One region of the Novosphingobium sp. PhB55 genome, then DNA from elsewhere that is predicted to be linked to it. Evidence: riboswitches for the same ligand, from Rfam matches in the RefSeq annotation. Region 1 holds a riboswitch; each other region holds the start of a gene.

Region 1 (4,644 bases):
CGTCCACGGCCGCACGTCCGAGGCCCGGATCGTCGGTGAAGAAGGAATCGACACCCGCCGCGATGAAGCGGCGCATGAATTCGATGCAGGCCTTGTCCTGACGCGCCGCATCGCCCCCCGGGCCGCGGAAGTCCGTGGGCAGGAAGCTGTTTTCCGGCCGCACCGTCCAGGTCGAGACGAGCAGGCCGGCCGCATGGGCATCGCGCACCAGCGTGCTCGGCTTGCCCAGCGGGCCGGACTTGCCGGTGGCATCGCCGAAGGGGATGATCCCCTGGAGCACGGGGGCGATCCAGTCGGCATAAGTCCTGACTTCGGCCAGACCGGCGGGCGTGAGCATCTGCTTGAACGTGAGGCTGCCCCCGGAGGCGGCGACATCGGCGGGGTGCATGTCCAGAGGCACGGTCAGTTGCAGGAGTTGCAGGCTGCGATAGGCGGCGATGCGCGGGCGCAGCCACTTGAGATTGGCCACCTCGAAGCTCTGGACGATCACCGGGGCGGTCGAGAGATAATGGCTAGCGGCCACGCGGTCGAGGAAGCGCTGTTCCTGCGGCAGGCCGATCCCGGCGAAATAGGTGGAATGCTTGATCTCGGGAATGAGGCCGATCTTGCGGCCGCGTGCGGCGGATTCCGCAGCCACGAAGTCCGCGATTTCCTCAAGCGTGAGCAGTTGGAACTGGCCGTCGTAGCTCTTGCTTTCGGGGCGCATGGCACCGAGCCGTTCGACTGCGCGCAGGGTCTTGATCTCTGCGAGGGTGAAGTCCTCGGTGAACCAGCCGGTGACCTTTTCCCCGTCGATCACCTTGGTCGTGCGGCGCTGGGCGAATTCGGGATGGTCCGCGACATTGGTAGTTTCGGCGATGTTGTTCTCATGCCGGGCGATCAGGGCACCGTCCTTGGTCGAGACGAGATCCGGCTCCACGAAGTCCGCGCCCTGGTCGATGGCCTTGGCGTAGGACGCCAGGGTGTGCTCGGGCCGCAGCGCCGAGCAGCCGCGGTGGCCGATCACCAGCGGCTTCTTGCGCGCGCCTCCAGTTTGCGCGACCGAATTCTGCGGCGCCGCCAGTGCGGGGCCTTGGCCGAGAAGCGTGGCGGCGCCTGCTCCAGCGCCGGCAAGGAGCATGCCGCGGCGGGACAGGGTGGTTTCGGCCGGGTGGTGGTTCATCGCGGTAATCTCCGGGCTCAAGGCAGGGATCGCGGGCAGCGTACCCCGTGCAGAAGCGCGGCGCTGCGGCCATGATCCCGCCTCCTGGCGGGGCGGCAGGGTGGGTCATTTGCGCGACTAGCCCCGGATCATGACAGCACGGGGTCGGAATATCGCCTTGCGTCAGGGGCTTGCCGCGTTGCCGGAAGGGGGCGGCGATTTGCCGCAGCTTTGCGTGAACTCTTGCCCTCGTTCGGGCGTTCAGGCTGCGAGCGTCAGGGGAGCAACCGGAGGGAGGAGCCCGATCATGGAACATCTCAGTTTTCCCAACGAAAGCGCCGAATACCGCCGCGCGCGTAATGAACTGCTCGATGCCGAAATGGACCTGCGGCGCCAGACGGAAACGGTTGCGGCGATGCGCCGGGCGCTGCCCCCCGGCGGGACGATCAAGGAGGACTACGTCTTCGAGCGCATCGGGGATCATCAGCGCCCGGAGCAGGTGCGGCTGTCGGAACTGTTCGCGGGGAAGCCCAGCCTGATCCTCTACAGCTACATGTTCGGTCCCGAGCGCGACGAGCCCTGCACCGGCTGCACGCATCTGCTGGACGGGCTGGACGGGGCCGCACGGCATGTCCCGCAGGCTGCGGCGTTCTACGTCGTCGCCCGTTCGCCTTTGGCCCGTCTGGTGGCCTGGGCGCGTGAACGCCGCTGGCCGCATCTCCGGTTCCTATCGGCCGAAGGCAGCAGCTACACACGGGACTATTTCGGCAACACGGCCGGCGTAACCCCCGCCATGCGCCAGGAACGCGGGTACGAGGACGGCAAGGACTGGGACGAGCCGATGATCAACGTCTTCCGCAAGGATGGCGGCGAGGTTCGGCATTTCTGGGGCGGCGAACTGCTCTACGCCCCGGAGGAGCCGGACCAGCACCATCGCTCGCTGGATGCTTTGGACCCGGTCTGGGGCTTGCTGGACCTCCTGCCCGAGGGACGCGGAGATTTCTTCCCGAAGCTGAGCTACCGCTGACCGGGGGGCTCTAACCGCGCTGCCGGCGCGCGTGCCTGTTTGGACGTGGCTCCATGAGACTTGCGGATCGGCATTTCCTGCGTTAGCGCCCCGGTGCCCGCCCAATCCGTCAGGATCGGCGGGCAAGATCGCGCCGGTGCCTCGAACGAGGCTTAATAGGGAACGCGGTGAGAGGGTTCGTCCCTCAAATCCGCGGCTGTCCCTGCAACTGTGAGCGGTGAGCAAGATGCCGTGGCTTCCCCCGGGAAGCCGGCCACTGGATCGCGGGCGCCCGGCGCCACGGTCCGGGAAGGCCGAGCATCGCGCTTTGACCCGCAAGCCAGGAGACCTGCCGGCGCATCGGTCGCTCTTGCCCTGGCCCAGGGATAGGCCAAGGCTCGGTACTCCGCGTGAGCGACGAAGCCGTGCGGCTGGGGCTGCATCGGCGCGCAGGACGGGCGTTCATCGCGCCCGCCCGTCGTTGCGTGCGGACCGACGCCCGTCGGCAAGCCCCGGTCATCGTCGCTGCGCGCGAGAGGATGATGCCGTGCGGCAGGATGAAACGCGCGTCCCGATGACAGGCTTCGCCTTGCGCGGATGGTGCCCGGATGCCTGGCGTCCGATGATGGCCGGAGACGGGCTGATCGTGCGCGTGAAGCCCCGGCTGGCGCGCCTGACCGCGGCCGAGATCGCGGTGCTTGCCGATCTGGCGCGCCGTTTCGGCAGCGGTGCGATAGACATCACCAATCGCGCCAATCTCCAGATCCGCGGTGTCCGCGAGCAGGGCTGGCAGGATTTGCTGCGCGCCCTGGTCGACCGGGGCCTGGTCGATGCCGACGCCGGTCTGGAGGGGCGGCGCAACCTGCTTGTCGCACCCGGCTGGGATCGCGGGGACGATACCGCGCGGATCGCGGAAGAACTCCTGGGCCGTCTGGGCGAGTTGCCCGAATCGCCCGGAAAGATGGGCATCGCGGTCGATGCCGGCCCCGTCGCCACACTGCTGGACAGCCCCGCGGATTTCCGCATCGAGCGCGCGGAAGCCGGCGGCCTGCTGCTCCGCCTCGACGGGCGCGAGAGCGGGGTTTCCATCCTGCCGGAAGAGGCCGCAGACCGCCTGATCGCGCTGGCCCACTGGTTCGTGGAGACCGGCGGGGCCGCGGCCCGCCGGGCCTCGCGCCACACGGCCGCTCTTCCGCAATGGGCGCGGGGGGATAGCCGTCCCGCCGTCGGAGCCGCTGCGCCGCATGGCTACGGGGTGCCGTTCGGGCGGATCGAGGGGGAGGCACTGGTGCGGCTGATGGCAGCGACCGGCGCTGCGGCCCTTCGCGTTACGCCTTGGCGGCAGCTTCTGGCGGAATCCGACGTGCGAGAGCCGGTGGAGGGCTTCATTCTCGATCCCGGCGACCCGCTGCTGCGCGCCGATGCCTGTCCGGGCGCGCCGGCATGCCCGCAGGCGACGGTCGAAACGCGCGAACTGGCGCGCCGGTTGGCGCCGCATGTGTCCGGGCGCCTGCACGTTTCCGGCTGCGCGAAAGGCTGCGCGCGCGCACGGCCGAGCGACGTGGTCCTGACCGGGCGCGACGGCGCCTTCGACCTCGCCCTCCGTGGCCGCGCGGGCGACCCGCCGACGCGGGGCGGCCTTTCTCCCGACCATGTCCTTGCCCATTTCGGAGCCTCATGAATGGCGCATATCTACGAAAAGGATGGCGCGGCCATCTATCGCCAGTCGTTTGCGACGATCCGCGCCGAGGCGGACCTCGCGGCCTTTCCCCCTGACGAGGAGCGCATCGCGGTCCGCATGATCCACGCTTCGGGGCTGGTGGAGCTGGCGCGGCACATCCGCTTCTCGCCCGGATTCGCCCGCGCGGCGATGGCGGCGCTGGAGGCGGGTGCGCCGATCCTGTGCGATGCGCGCATGGTGGGCGAAGGGATCACCCGCGCCCGGCTTCCCGCGGACAATGCGGTGATCTGCACGCTCCAGGATCCGCAAGTCCCGCAAATGGCGCAGGCGATGGCGAATACCCGCTCGGCGGCGGCGCTCGAACTCTGGCGGCCGCACCTTGGCGGGGCCGTGGTGGCCATCGGCAATGCGCCCACCGCGCTGTTCCACTTGCTCGACATGCTGGAGGACCCCGATTGCCCGCGCCCGGCAGCGATCATTGGCTGTCCGGTGGGCTTCGTGGGGGCGGCCGAGTCCAAGGCCGCCCTCTGGGATGCCTGCCCGGTGCCCTGCTGCATCGTCGAAGGAAGGCTGGGCGGCAGCGCGATCACCGTGGCCGCGGTCAACGCCATCGCGAGCAGCGCGGAATGAGCGTGGGAACCGTACACGGCGTCGGACTGGGCCCCGGCGCGCAGGACCTGCTGAGCGTTCGCGCCGACCGATTGGTGCGCGGAGCCAGGCATGTCGCCTACTTCCGCAAGGCCGGCCGGCCCGGTCAGGCGCGGCGGATCGTCGAGGGCATGCTCCGCGCCGATGTCGTCGAGCATGCGATGGAAT
Region 2 (4,644 bases), on a different contig from region 1:
TTGCAGCGGCGCCAGGCCCTGCAACTGCGCTGCCGGCTCCAGCCTCGGATAGTCCACGTAGATCATCACGAAGCCCGACAGGCACCAGAGGGTCATCAGCAGCCCGACGGAGACGCCGAGCCAGCGATGAAGGACGAGGACGGGGCGCGGCAGCAAGCTGCGGGGCAGCAGGCTACCGGGCGCCTTGGAAGGCTGGAGCGCGGTCACGGCGTCAGAAACTCAGGCCGTATTGCATCCGCAGCGTGCGCGGCACGCCCCGGTTGAAATAGAGGAAGCGGCTGTTGCTGCCATCGAGCACGCCCTGGTCGGTCGCGGCCGAAAGGTAGCCGCGCGTGGCATATTCCCGGTCGAGCAGGTTCTCGATATTGACGCCGAAGCGGTTCCGCCGCGCTGCCCCGTCGACGTAAAGGTAAGCGCCGACATCGAGCAGCGCGTAATTGCCGTAGTTCCGCCGCCCCGCGCCGGATGCGGTCGACCAGACATCGCCGATCCAGCTGGCGTTGATGCTCGCGCCGAAGGGCTGGTCTTCGGGCGCATAGGACAAGGCGGCCTTGGCATATTGCTTGGGGTTGCGGTCCAGCTGCGTCGATGCGCCCTTTTCGCGCACGCGGGCATATGTGTAGCTGGCCGAGATCCCCCAGCCGCCCGGCCAGCGCGCGTCGAGTTCCAGCTCCGCGCCTTGCGAGCGGACCTTGCCGTCGAGGTTGGCGTAAGTGCCGCCGGGGAAGGCGGGATCGTCGTAGACGCTGTCGATCATGTCCGTGATGCGGCGGTCGAAATAGGTCGCCTTCCACCCCAGCGAGGCCGCGCCCAGCGGCAGGATGCCGCCTGCAGAGAGGTTGAGCGAAAGGCTCTGCTCCGCCCTGAGGTTCGGATTGCCCACCTCGCAGCAAGGGTCGTTGCCGTAGAGCTGCGAGGCGTCGGGCAGCACGAAGGCGGTGCCGCCATTGGCTTCCAGATAGAGCGCCTCGGCAAAGTCGTAGCGGCCCGAGACGTTCCAGATCGTCTTGCGCGCGCCGTCCGTGCGATTGTAGCGCAGGCCCGCCGCCAGGCGGCCCTTCGACGAGATCTCGTCGGTGGTGCGAAGCTGCAGGATCCCGGCGTGGACCTGCTCGCTGGTCGGCGCGATCAGCAGCACGTCGTCCCGGCCGCTGAAGTTCTGGAAGTCGTAGCCCAGCAGGTATTCCAGGCCGGGGTGCAGATGCAGCTTCATCACCGCGCTGCCTCCCCAGTCGCGATAGCCCCAGAAGGTGCCGGCTGGGTAGATCACCTGGGGCTGATGGTCGGGCAGCGAATTGCGGATCTGGATGTAGGCGGTCTTCCAGTCGTGGAAATAGCCTTTCAGGAAGAACTGCACACTGTCGCTGCCGGTGTAGTCGAGCCGCAGGCTGGCCACTTCCTCGTTCCGGTCGTTGCGGCTCTCGCGAATGCGGGTGGGGGATAGGTTGTCGAGCTTCGCCTCGGTATGCTGGTACTGCGCGATGAGCGTGAGATCCGGCGCCAGCGCGTACTGGTACTTGAGCCCGGCCGACCACAAGTCGTAGCCGAGGTGCCGGTCGGTGAGGCTGGGCTGATAGGCGCTGTAGGGCAGGTAGCCTTCCGAGCGATTGTGCGAGGCATAGGCCACGAAGCGGTGGTCGCCCAGGGCGCCGCGCGCATAGCCGTCCAGGGTCGTGCCGCCCCAGCTGTCGACCGAGGCATTGACTTGGCCGCCCGGATCGTCGGAAAAGCTGCGCGTCACCACGTTGATCACTCCGGCCGAAGCCTGGGTGCCGTAGAACAGGCTCTCTCCGCCGCGCAGGACCTCGATCCGCTCGATCATGCTGGCGGGCAGAGTGTCGTTGGGCGAGGTGCTGCCGTACAGGCGGTTGTTGAGGCGGATGCCGTCCATCGTCCAGAGCACGTCCTGCGTGCGCGAACCCTGCAGCGAGACGTCTACGTAAGTGAACGGGCCATTGCGGCCGCGCACGTAGAGGCCGGGTACCTGGTCCAGCGCCTTGGTCACGTCCACCGCGCCGCTGTTGCGGATCTGCCGTTCATCGACGGTGACGACGTCGTTGCCGTAGCGGGAGAGTTCCTGCGGCAGCGTCTCTTCCAGGCTCTGCCCGGTGACGACGATCGAAGGGCCATCCGCCTCTGCGGCATCGGCTTCCCGGCCTTCGACGTTCCCGCCATCCGCGGCTCGGGCCTGCGCGGCGCAGGCGAGAGTCAGCGCCGCGGCAAGCGCCGCGTGCGAAACGGTTGCGATCTTCATTTCATTCCCCTGCCGGGCGCCAAGCGAGCTTTTGGCAAGGGTCTGCCGCTCCCGAACCCAGGCCCGCGAACGACCGGCGCACCGACCGGCCGGGCGCCCGGATTCGGGACGACCGCTCAGCGCACCGTGCGGCCCTTGCCGCTGGTTCGTCGCTCAGACGGAAAAATCACCGTGCCCCGGCCATCCCCTGGACCAAAGCAAGAGCGACCGTACGCTGGCAGGTCTCCTGGCTCACGGGTCATCGCTCGATGCACGGCCTTCCCAGGCCTCGCAGGATTTAGCGTCCGGCCCAGTGGCTGCGGCAGGGGGCATTGCCCCGCCGCGTGATGTGCATCGCGCTCACCGCTTACAGTTGCAGGGACAGCCTCGGATTCAAGAGGAAGCCTCTCTCACCGTGTTCCCTATTAAGCCTCTTTCGAGGCACCAGCGCGATCATTACCCGCCCTCCTTGCGGAAATGGCGGACGCGATGAGCTAGCCGGGGCGTGCGCCCTGTGCAAGCGGGATGTGTTCGTGTGGGCGAAGCCGGCCAGAGCGCGCCCGTTCCGGTTCACGTCCGTTCCGAGCGGAGTTATCGCGGCGGAGGAAACTCAGTCGTTCTTGTTGGGACGGCCGGAGCCGACGTCGTCGCGCGGCTTGCCCTTGGCGGTGCGCTGGGACTGCGCATTGGCGCCCGACAGCACCGGGCCGCAGGCGGCGGACTTGGCATCGCCCACGTCCACAAAGGCAAGCAGGCCCGCCACCGGCGTCGCCGCCACGGCCAGTCCAAGACCCACTCCGGCGCGGCCGAGCAATTGCGGGCTGATCACCTGGAGGGAGGGCTTGGCGAAGCGGCCGCCGATGCCGACAGGCGACTGCCCGGAAAACAGGCTGAACTTCTTGCCGTCCGCGCGGAAGCCCATGTCGAGCGCCTCGGTGTCGAAGCTGAAGCCGCCGCGCCCGGTGATGACGTTCTTCGACGTGTCGATCAGGATCGGGTCGGCCGCCGCCGTGCCGCCTCGCACCGTGAAGGCCACCAGACCGCAGTTGAGCTGGACGGGCTTCTTCAGCTTGCCCTCGAACATCTTGGAGGCGAACGTGCCGAGGTCCAGCTCGGCCAGCTGCACGTTGCGCGTCCAGAACGTGCCGCGGGGCATGATGAAGGCGATCCGGCCCGATGCCGAAGCAAGCGAATCGTGAATCGTGTCGCCGCGGCCTTCCAGCTTGATGCGACCGCCGATCGTGCCGGTCGTGCCTGATTCCACCACGCCGTATCCGGCCAGCAGACGGCCCATCGGCGTGGACTTGAGGCGAATATCGTAGCTTACGGCCGAGGGGCGCTGACGCGTGTCGAACACCAGATCCGAGGCGACATCGCCGCGCGCCATCGAGAATGTCAGCGGCGACAGGGCCAGTCGTCCCCGGTCGAGCGAGAGCTTCAGGGCGATGTTCTGCACCGGCACATTGCGTGAGCGGACCACGCCGACCTTCCAGTCCAGCCCGGCGTCGAAGCGCTGCATCGTCTCCACGGGCAGGGCGGCGTCCGGCAGGACGCGCTGGGCGCCCGCGCCGGTGGCGGCGGCTGCGGCCACGGCGCCTTTCGATGCCACGATGTCCGGGTTGTAGCCGATGAACGGCGCGGCATCGACGATGTCCAGCCGCCTGGTCGCCAGCACGGCATCCAGCCGCAGCCGCTCGGCATTGGTCACCGTCAGCTTGCCCGAAAGGTCGGACTGGCCGAACGTGCCGGTCATGCCGGTGAAGCGATAGGTCTCCCCGTCCTTCACCAGCTGCGCTTTCAGTGCGTAGCGGCGGGTCTGCGGAATGGCGACGTCGATGATGCCCAGCAGTTCGGACAAGTCGCGCCCGCGGGCGCGGACCTTGAGCGGCACGTCCTCGAAATCGGCGATGGAGGGGAGGGTGCCCGAGACGTCGACCTGGTTGTTCGCCGCCCAGGCCGTGAGTTCCAGCGCGTTGCTGCCGCGATTGACGGTGGCGTCGGGGGAGAGCAGCCGGGCGCTCACGCGGAACGGGGTGCTGCGCAAGGTGCCGTCGCCGCGCAGCGAGACCGCCTTGCCGATCCTGGCATCGGTGGAAGTGACGGGATCGACCACGAGATTGGCAAGCAGCGGCATCTGCGGGTCGAGATAGCGGACGCGGGTGTCCGATATGGTGGCGCGGTCGATCCGGGGGAACTCGAAGGGCTTGCCCCCGCCGCCGCTGCCGAAAGTCCAGCTGTTGCGGCCATGGGCCTTGTCCCATTCGAGGTCCACGGCGCCGCCCTGAAGGTCCAGCGTATGAACGTGACGACGGCCGAACAGCAATGAAAGCGGGGCGATCCGCGCCTCGATATGGCGGGCGGCGAACATCTGCGGGCGGCCCGCCCATTCCGGGTTGGAGACGCTCAGGCCA
Region 3 (4,644 bases), on a different contig from region 1:
CGGCCTCGGCAGGCTCCGGCGGGCAATGGGGCGCCAACAGCTCCACGTCGGGCGTCTATGCGGCTTGCGTGAAGCTGCGCGAAGCCGCGGCGCAGCGGCTTGGCATGGATCCGGCCACCGCGGAATTCGCCGATGGCGAAGTGCGCGCGGGCAACCGCTCCGCCGCCCTGGCCGAGGCGGCGAAGTCTGGCGAGATCGTTGCCGAAGAGACGATGCAGTGGGGCGATCTGGGCAAGAAGTTCCAGCAGTCGACCTTCGGTGCGCACTTCGTGGAAGCGGCCGTGGACGCCTATACCGGCGAGACGCGGGTGCGACGCATGCTGGCGGTCTGCGCGGCCGGACGCATTCTCAATCCCAAGACGGCGCGCAGCCAGGTGATCGGCGCCATGACCATGGGCGTGGGCGGCGCGCTGATGGAGGAACTGGCCGTCGACAAGCGCTTCGGGTTCTTCGTCAATCACGACCTTGCCGGGTACGAAGTGCCGGTCCACGCCGACATTCCGCACCAGGACGTGGTTTTCCTCGACGAGGCGGACGACAAGGTCTCGCCGATGAAGGCCAAGGGCGTGGGCGAACTCGGGCTCTGCGGCGTCGGCGCGGCCGTGGCCAACGCGGTCTACAACGCCACGGGAGTGCGCGTGCGGGACTATCCGCTCACGCTGGACAAGCACCTTGCGAAGCTGCCGGCTATCGCCTGAATCCCAGGTCGGCGGTTTGGCAGGTCAGCAGGTCGGCGATCAGCTCCGGCGCCGAGGGGAAGTAGAAGTGCATGTAGCTGGCCGTGAGCGGTCCGTGGCGGAACAGGCGTTCGCCCGGCCGCCCGTCCGGCGTGACGGCGCTGACGGTGGGCAAAAGGGACGTTTCCAGCCGCGAATAGTGGAACGTGTGGCCCCGCGCGACATGACCGCCCAGTTCCATCTCTTGCATGCCCAGCGCTGCCAGCCGCCTTTGCATCACGGCCCGCGCCGGCAGCAGGCCGAGCAGGGCGGCACTGGCGCCGTCGGTGCTTTCGAGCCTCTCGGAGGCGTAAAGCATGCCGCCGCATTCGGCCAGGATCGGCCGCCCTGCCTGGAAGTGGGCGCGGATCGCCGCGATCATCGGGCGATTGGCGGAAAGAGCGTCCAGGTGCAGCTCGGGATAGCCCCCGGGTAGCCACAAGCCGTCGCAAGGGGGCAGCATGGCATCGCGCAGCGGCGAGAAGAAGGCGAGCCGCGCCCCGGCCCGTTCCAGAAACGCGAGGTTGGCGGGATAGATGAAGCCGAATGCCTCGTCGCGGGCAATGGCGATGCGGCGGCCTGACAGCGCGGAAGGCGGCGCTTCGGCGGCTTCCGGGGCGGGGAAGGGCACCGCCTCGGGCAGCCAGAGCGCGGTTTCGGGCAGACTGTCGGCGGCGCGGTCTATGCGCGCCTCGATATCCGCCACCTCCCCGGCCTGCACCAGTCCGAGGTGCCGTTCGGGCAGGCCGAGCCCGGCATCGCGCCGGAGGGTGCCAAGCCATTCCACGCCGTCCGGCATGCCGCGCTCCAGCAGTTCGGCATGGCGCGCGCTGCCGACGCGGTTGGCCAGCACGGCGGCCAGGGTCACGTCGGCGCGGTAGGTGGAAAGGCCGTGGACCAGCGCACCGAACGTCTGCGCCATCGATGCCCCGTCGATCACCGCCATGACCGGCAGACCGAACAGGCGGGCAATGTCGGCGGAGGAGGGGGTGCCGTCGAACAGGCCCATCGCCCCTTCGACAAGGATCAGGTCGGCGTCCCGCGCGGCCTCGTGCAGCAGGGCGCGGCATTCCCGCTCTCCGCACATGAACAGGTCGAGCTGGTGGACGGGCGCGCCGCTGGCCCTTTCCAGCACCATCGGGTCCAGGAAGTCCGGCCCGCACTTGAACACCCGCACTTTGCGCCCGGCGCGGCGGTGGCGGCGGGCCAGCGCGGCGGTGACGAGGGTCTTGCCCTGTCCCGACGAGGGCGCGGTGACCAGCAGGGCGGGACAGGCCGTCATGCGGGCAGGCACGAATATCGTCCGGACGGAGCGGTATCCGAAAGGCGGAAGGGGCAGGGCGGCATGACGGTTCGATCCTCCTGGGCGCAAGTACGGCTTGTCGTCTCGCGAAAGACCGGGTCCGCGGGGAGCAGCGCTCCGCATCGGGCATGGCCCCCGTCCGCCCGGTACATCCCGCCCGCGCGAAGGATCGACGGCTGGGGGCCGGTTTCCTGACTTCCTGGGCCCGATTTCTTGGAATCGGCGCGCCTTCCGCCGCCTTCTCGGCACCGCGCGGTGCCAATGGCGTGCTGGCGGGGCGCATCCCCGGTTACAGTTGCGGGAGCAGTGCCGGATTCCAGCGGGATTACCCCTCTGGCCCGGACTTCCCGATTAAGCCCTTGCGGGCACCCCTGGCCCGGCGGGCCTATGGTACTTCGCCAGGGAGCGCAAGCGTCGGACAAGGCAAGCGCAAGCGCGGGACATGACCAGCGCAAGCGCCGGGCTCTTGCACGCGGCACCCCACCGGGATAGGGGCGCTCCAGCGACAGGTTCCCCGCAAGGGGATCAAAAGGGAACGCGGGTGAATGCCCGGGCTGCCCCTGCAACTGTAAGCGGCGAGCCGTGCGGCCAATTCGCCATTGGGGATGCAAGTCCCTGAGAAGGCGGCCGAAACGGCACTGACCCGTGAGCCAGGAGACCTGCCTGACGCCGTCGTTCTTCGACCGGACAGGGTGAGCCGGGCGAACGGGGCCATTCCTCGCGCAACGACAGCCATTGCCGTGCCGGCACGCGCCGCGCGGGAGGGGGGCGTCGTCCGCTGCATGGGCGGCAGAGGCCCTGCCTTTCGCATGCGTGCCGACCCGGCCGGGTCGATGCTCGTGCGAAGGACATGCCGTGAACTGCCGAATTCCCGCCGCCAGCCCCCTGGCTCTCGCGCTTGCCCTTGCAGGGGCGCTGCACCCGCTCGCGGCCCTGGCCGAGGAGGCCGATGCGGTGCCCCTGGACGAGCGCATCGTGGTCACCGCCCTGCGCACGCCCGTTGCGGCCGACCGGGTGGCCGATACCGTCACCGTGCTCGACGAGGCGCAGATCGTTGCGGCCCAGCCGATCGCGCTGACCGATGTGCTGCTGCGCACGCCCGGCATCAGCATGTCGCGCAACGGCGGTTACGGCACCACCACGTCGCTGCGCATTCGCGGTGCCGATGCCGGGCAGACGGTGATGGTGATCGATGGGATGCGCCTGTCGGACGCCTCATCGACGGCGGGAGGCTATGGCTTTGCCAATTTCCTGATCGACGATGCCGATCGCATCGAGATCCTGCGCGGTCCGCAATCGATCCTCTGGGGCAGCGATGCCATCGGCGGTGTCGTCAACGTCCGCACCCGCCGCGCGGCCGCGCCGCTGGAAGGCAGCTTCGCGGTGGAAGCAGGAACCCATGACACCGTCTCGGCCCGCGCGGGTCTTGGCGGCACCTCCGAGGCCGTCGACTGGCGCATTGCCGCCTCGCGCTTCGCCACGGACGGCATCTCCGCGCGCGCGAACGGCACGGAGGACGACGGCTACCGGCGCAGCGCGGCCAGCGGCACGATGACTTACCGCGTCGCGCCCGGCATCTCGCTGGATCTGCGCGGCTACTGGTCGGATTCGCGGAACGCGTTCGACGGTACCTCCGGCGACTCCCTGGCCTATGGGCGGACGCGCGAATGGTCGGGCTATGCCGGGGTGAACTTCGCGCTGCTGGACGCCCGGCTGGCGAACCGCGTGGCCGTGCTCCAGACCGGGACCGACCGCGAGAACTTCGACCCCGCGCGGCAGGTCCGCCAACTGACGTTCGACGCCCATGGCCGCGTGCGCCGTTTCGAGTACCAGGGCACCTATACGATCAGCGAGGCCATCCAGGCCGTGTTCGGCGCCGAGCGCGAGGAACAGCGGATGACCACCGCCTCGCCCGCGAACAGCACCGCGGCCTATGCCCTCGTGCCCAGCCGGGCGAATACCGACAGCGTCTACGGCGAACTGCGCGTGACCCCGCTCACCGGGCTGACGCTCAATGGCGGCGCGCGCTACGACCATCAGTCGCGCTTCGGCGGCAACACGGTGTTCAGCGCGGGCGCGGTCTACACCCCCAATGGCGGCGCCACGATACTGCGCGCCAGTTATGACGAGGGTTTCAAGGCGCCCTCGCTCTACCAGCTCTTCAGCATGTACGGCGTGGCCGATCTCAAGCCGGAGAAGGCAAAAGGCTGGGAACTGGGCGCCGAGCAGGGCTTCGGCGAAGCCCTCCGCCTGTCGGCGACCTGGTTCGAGCGCGATACCGACAACCTGATCGACTTTGCCTACTGCCCCGCCAGCGGCACCCTGCCGGACATCTGCTACGTTCCCGGCACGGGCACGGGCACGTCGCGCTTCGGCTACTATGCCAACGTCAAGGCCAGCCATGCGCGCGGGCTGGAACTCGCCGCGTCGGCCAAGTGGGGCGTTCTCTTCGCCCAGGGCAACTACAGCTGGATCGCGGCAGAGGATCGCACGCAAGGCAGCAGCACTTACGGCCGCCAGCTCCAGCGCGTGCCGCGTCATCTCGCCAATGCCGAGCTGGGCGTGGCGCTGCCGCAGGGCCTGCGCGCCAGCCTGGCCGCGCGCTATTCGGGTGAAAGTTTCAAT
Region 4 (4,644 bases), on a different contig from region 1:
TCGATGTGCGAGGGGCGGGAATCGAGGTCGTCCTCGGCAGCGGCGGTGATGCCCAGCAGCGCGGCGATATCGACCGCACCGTGGTCCGCGCGCACGATCTTCACGCCGGGGCGCGTTTCGGCCAAGACCAGCGTCTCGACATGGGCGAGGGCTTCGGCGTCGACGAGGTCGGTCTTGTTGAGCACGACCATGTCCGCGCAGCCGAGCTGTTCCTCGAACAGTTCTTCCAGCGGGCTTTCGTGGTCCAGCATCGGATCGGCGGCGCGCGCGGCGGCGAGGGCGGCTTCGTCGGTGGCAAAGCGGCCAGCGGCCACGGCATCGGCGTCGATCAGCGCGACCACGCCGTCAACCGTCGCGCGGGTGCGGATATCCGGCCACTGGAACGCCTTCACCAGCGGCTTGGGCAGGGCGAGGCCGCTGGTTTCGATGATGATGTGATCGGGCTTGTTCTCGCGGTCGAGCAGCTTCTGCATGGTCGGCAGGAAATCGTCGGCGACGGTGCAGCAGATGCAGCCGTTGGCAAGCTCGACGATGTCGTCTTCTGGGCAGGCCTCGTCATTGCAGCCCTTCACCAGTTCGCTGTCGACGCCGACGTCGCCGAACTCGTTGATGATGAGCGCGAGGCGGCGGCCCTTGGCGTTCTGGAGCAGATGGCGGATCAGCGTGGTCTTGCCGGCGCCGAGGAAGCCGGTGATGACGGTGGTGGGAACTTTGCTCATATCTCGTCTCCCGCGCGCCAGCGACCTGAAACGGCGGGGCGTCCCGTCGCGGTCGCGACGATGGCGGCACGCCGCGACGGACCGGCGCACGGGCGCCCGACGCGATATGCCGCTGCGGCCCCGGCCGCATGCATCACGTCGCTCAGACGGAAGAGTTACCGTGCCTTGGCCATTCCCTGGACCCGGGCAAGAGCGACATCGACGCCGGCAGGTTTCCTGGCTCACGGGTCATCGCGCGATGCACGGCCTTCCCAGGCCTCGCATGACTTAGCGTCCGGCCCAGTGGCTGCGGTGGGGGGCTTGCCCCGCCGCGAATGTGCATCGCGCTCGCCGCTTACAGTTGCAGGGACAGCCGCGGATCGGGACGGCGAACCGACCTTACCGCGTTCCCGTATTAAGCCCCTTGCGGGGCACCGGCGCGATCTTCGTCGGGCCGCCAGAAGGCATCCCGAACCCGGAGGCGATTAGCCGGGGACGCCCCGCACCGCAAGACCCAGAGACTGCAATCGCCAACTCCGGTTGAAGGAAAGAACGGTGCAGGAGAGCGGCGCCACATCGATGGCGAGCGCTGCGCGCAGCGGCAGATCCAGCGCATGGGAGAGGGCGGCGCGGATCGTCATCGGGTGCGTGATGGCGCAGGTCGGCGCGTCGGCGCCGGCAACGCGGTCCATCCATGCACCGACCCGCGTGCGAACCTGCTCCAGTGTTTCACCCGCAGGCGCGCCTTGCGCGGGTTCGGCCAGCCACCGGCCGAGCTGTCCGGGATCGCTCGCCTCGATCTGCGCGAAGGACAAGCCTTGCCACTCGCCATGATCGATATCGGCAAGCGCCGGTTCGGTTCTGGCCGTGAGCCCCATCGCCGAGGCGGTCTCGGCAGCGGCGCGGGCGGGGCTGGCCTGCAGCGCGGCGTGGTAGCGTTGGGGCAACCTGGCCAAGGCGGCATCGCGTCGCCCTGCCGCATCCAGCGGTTCCGCCGGCTCGGGAAACCGGCCTTCGCGGCTCGACGCCGTGGCGGCGATGCAGATCAGCAGGAGGGGTGTCGCCAAGGGTAAATTCCGTGGGGTCGTTGACGCCGCGGCCCGCGCGGTCCTAAGGAAGCGGCGTCGAGTATCGAAGAAGCCGGTGAGAATCCGGCGCGGTCGCGCCACTGTAATCGCACGGGAACCATCCCGTCGAGAGCCAGACCTTCCTTCTTGGCAACAGGTTTTCCGGGGACGCGCAATCCCGCCAAGGAGCATGACAATGGCTGTTTCCACCGCAGTTTTCGACGACGCTTTCATTCCCGTGCAGGGCGGTAACACCATTCCCCTGGAAGACATCGCGCCCTGGGCCGTGCTCGGCACGCTGCTGGCCGTCATCTTCATCTATTTCGTCAGCACCGAGCAGGGCGCCTTCTCCCTGTTCCAGGGCATGTACGTCCACGAGTTCGTCCACGACGGGCGTCACCTCCTCGGCTTCCCCTGCCACTGAGGCGCTGCACATGACCAGGGACTTGCTCTGGCGCGGGATGCTTGCCGGCATTCTGGGCGCGCTTCTTGCCACGCTTTTTGCGCGTGGCTTTGCCGAACCGCAGATCGATCTGGCGATCGGTTACGAGGAAAGCCACTCCGCGCATGATGCCCCGCCCGGCCATGCCGGGATGGCCATGCCCCACACCGGCACGCCGGCTGAGCCGCAGGAAGAGGAACTCGTCAGCCGCGATACGCAGAAAGGTGCGGGACTGGTGACCGCGCTCGTGCTGTACGGCGCTGCGGTGGGCGGGATCTTCTCGCTCGTCTTCGCTTACGGCTACGGCCGCATGGGAAATCTTGGCCCGCGCAGCTTCGCACTCATGCTGGCCGCGCTGACTTTCGCGCTGGTGGTGCTGGTACCGGCGATCAAATATCCCCAGACCCCGCCAGCCGTGGGCAAGCACGAAACCGTGGCCCTGCGCACTGCCGCCTATTTCGGCATGATCGCGCTGTCGCTCGGCGCGGCCGTCGTGGCAGCGCGTATCAGGAGCGCCCTTGCACGACCGGGACGCGGTTTCGATGCCACGCTGCTCGGTCTTGTGATCTATCTGGGCCTGGTGGGGCTGGGGCAGTTCCTGCTGCCTGCCGTGAACGAGGTTCCCACGGACTTCCCGGCCGTGCTTCTGTGGAACTTCCGGGTGGCCTCCATCGGCACGCAGCTGGTGCTATGGGCGACGATCGGCCTCGCTTTCGGACTTTGGGCCGAGCGCGTGCTGCAGAAGGCAAAGTCCTGATCGTTCAATTGGTTGGAGTGCAGAGTTGCCTGGTTCAGGAACTCTGCACTTTGGCCACGAGACGGAGCGGCGCACGGCTCATCTCGTTGCCCGCCTGCGTGGCTTTCTGGAGCACTCTCAAGAAGACATCGCGCTCGTCGCGCGACAGGTGGACGACGAGATCGTCCTGAACCTTGTCGACCCAGGGCTCCGCGATATCGAGCGTCACCAGTCCGGCACTGCTGAGCATGAGCACCCGCGCCCGCCGGTCGGTAGGACTGACTTCCCGGTCTACGAGGCCCTTCTGCACCAGCCTGTCGATGACGCCGCCAATGGTCACGCGGTCGTAGGCGATCATGCCGGCGAGGGTCTGCTGGTCCAGTCCGGGATGGTCGCGAAGCGTGAGCAGCGCCGCATATTGCACGGATGTGAGATCGAGACCGGCTTCCGCCATGCGCGAGGCAAAGCGCGCAAGGGAAATCTGCTGCAGGCGGCGGATCAGATGTCCGGGCATTGTCTCGAGGTCGCTCATGGATAGCCACCTAGCGTGAGAACCGCCGCCTGCTCAAGATGATGTTGCGCCGGAAGGGGTTGTCGGCGTTATTTTACAAGGATTTCATCCGCCCCGGCGGTCAGGATCGTTCTCCGGCATCGTCCTGAGCGGCAAAAATCGGCGACGTGCCTAGATTTCGTATTCCGGTTGCCATGTTTTGGCGGCGACGCGTTCCTGCTTCTTCACGGGCAGCCCCTGTTGGCGGCGGGCCATCTCGCCATGAAGCTTGCGAACCATGTCGCTGCCGGCATGGGTGAGCAGGCCGGGAACGAACCCGTGCAGCATGGTCCCAAGGCCGGCCACCACCATGCGCAGGCCGAAGCGATTGGCGACCAGCCAGTGCTCCCCATAGCTTTCGTTTACTTTTCGCGGGTGCTCGATGAAAAGGGCTTTGAACATCCTGGCTTCCTCTTTCCGCCTTAGATCACGCGGTGGGCGGATAGGGGTGATGGCCGAAGACCCAGTGCGTTCGCGGATCGGCCTGATCGTCAATCAGGAGGACCTTGGCGCTGTGCCCCTTCATGCCCACCTGATGCGCGGCATCGATGGCACGGTTGAGTGCGGCTCTCTGGCTTTCGAACGCGGCCAGGAACACGCCATGAAGGCTTACCGCCCAGTCGAGGCCCTTGCGGACGACGTGGAAATCGCTGTGAGGCATGAAACCATACTCCCTTTCGATTTTGACACTGGCCAATCCCGTTTGTGACGTAGCGTCGCGGTTGGCTCGATCGCTGTCAATCTGCCCCTTGAGGGGCGGTATTTCTCGGAGGCCGGCTCGCGGCCTTGTTTGTCAACTTATTTACTTGAGAATGCATCGTCAAGCCTGGTGTTCCCATCGCCGTGCATCTGGCGGTGAATGGCGGCTGCCTTGCGACCGGCTGCAAACGATCGTCCGTCGACGCGATCTGCAAAAGCGGAAAACTGCCATTTTTCGCACTTCACAAGGGTGTCATCCGAAACTCGAACGCGTCCGGCGCGTTTCAGGACAGGACAAGTTCGGCGCGCCGCTGTCCGGCCGCCGGCACCATTGGGAGCCAGGAAAAGTGGATATCTACGCAGGACCGCGGAGCCATGTCGCAAGGCCCGCTTCGCGAGAGGACGAGTCGCTCGGCAAGCAGGGGCGCAGCGACGCGGCCGTTCTTCAGGTA

Evidence for each region. A riboswitch is a leader RNA that binds a small molecule or an ion and turns the genes downstream of it on or off. The one in region 1 is predicted to bind cobalamin.
Region 2: linked by a shared signal. The riboswitch ahead of EDF57_RS24775 (TonB-dependent receptor) and the one ahead of EDF57_RS07235 (cobalamin biosynthesis protein CobG) in region 1 are both predicted to bind cobalamin.
Region 3: linked by a shared signal. The riboswitch ahead of EDF57_RS09595 (TonB-dependent receptor) and the one ahead of EDF57_RS07235 (cobalamin biosynthesis protein CobG) in region 1 are both predicted to bind cobalamin.
Region 4: linked by a shared signal. The riboswitch ahead of EDF57_RS19980 (CbtB-domain containing protein) and the one ahead of EDF57_RS07235 (cobalamin biosynthesis protein CobG) in region 1 are both predicted to bind cobalamin.

The regions. Positions count from the first base shown of each region.
Region 1 covers NZ_SODQ01000002.1:678,818-683,461, forward strand. Annotated here, with positions in the region: gene EDF57_RS07225 (glycerophosphodiester phosphodiesterase) at 1-1,162, opposite strand, end outside; gene EDF57_RS07230 (DUF899 family protein) at 1,449-2,168, shown strand; cobalamin riboswitch at 2,286-2,519, shown strand; gene EDF57_RS07235 (cobalamin biosynthesis protein CobG) at 2,695-3,828, shown strand; gene EDF57_RS07240 (precorrin-8X methylmutase) at 3,829-4,458, shown strand; gene cobI (precorrin-2 C(20)-methyltransferase) at 4,455-4,644, shown strand, end outside.
Region 2 covers NZ_SODQ01000016.1:13,577-18,220, forward strand. Annotated here, with positions in the region: gene EDF57_RS24770 (peptidase) at 1-207, opposite strand, end outside; gene EDF57_RS24775 (TonB-dependent receptor) at 212-2,254, opposite strand; cobalamin riboswitch at 2,453-2,697, opposite strand; gene EDF57_RS24780 (AsmA family protein) at 2,844-4,644, opposite strand, start outside.
Region 3 covers NZ_SODQ01000003.1:440,789-445,432, forward strand. Annotated here, with positions in the region: gene paoC (aldehyde oxidoreductase molybdenum-binding subunit PaoC) at 1-698, shown strand, start outside; gene EDF57_RS09590 (cobyrinate a,c-diamide synthase) at 688-2,010, opposite strand; cobalamin riboswitch at 2,183-2,407, opposite strand; cobalamin riboswitch at 2,510-2,701, shown strand; gene EDF57_RS09595 (TonB-dependent receptor) at 2,875-4,644, shown strand, end outside.
Region 4 covers NZ_SODQ01000008.1:73,752-78,395, forward strand. Annotated here, with positions in the region: gene cobW (cobalamin biosynthesis protein CobW) at 1-719, opposite strand, end outside; cobalamin riboswitch at 908-1,152, opposite strand; gene EDF57_RS19975 (histidine phosphatase family protein) at 1,184-1,765, opposite strand; cobalamin riboswitch at 1,796-1,926, shown strand; gene EDF57_RS19980 (CbtB-domain containing protein) at 1,962-2,189, shown strand; gene EDF57_RS19985 (CbtA family protein) at 2,200-2,964, shown strand; gene EDF57_RS19990 (MarR family winged helix-turn-helix transcriptional regulator) at 2,999-3,475, opposite strand; gene EDF57_RS19995 (DUF6356 family protein) at 3,626-3,895, opposite strand; gene EDF57_RS20000 (hypothetical protein) at 3,921-4,154, opposite strand; gene EDF57_RS20005 (hypothetical protein) at 4,306-4,644, shown strand, end outside.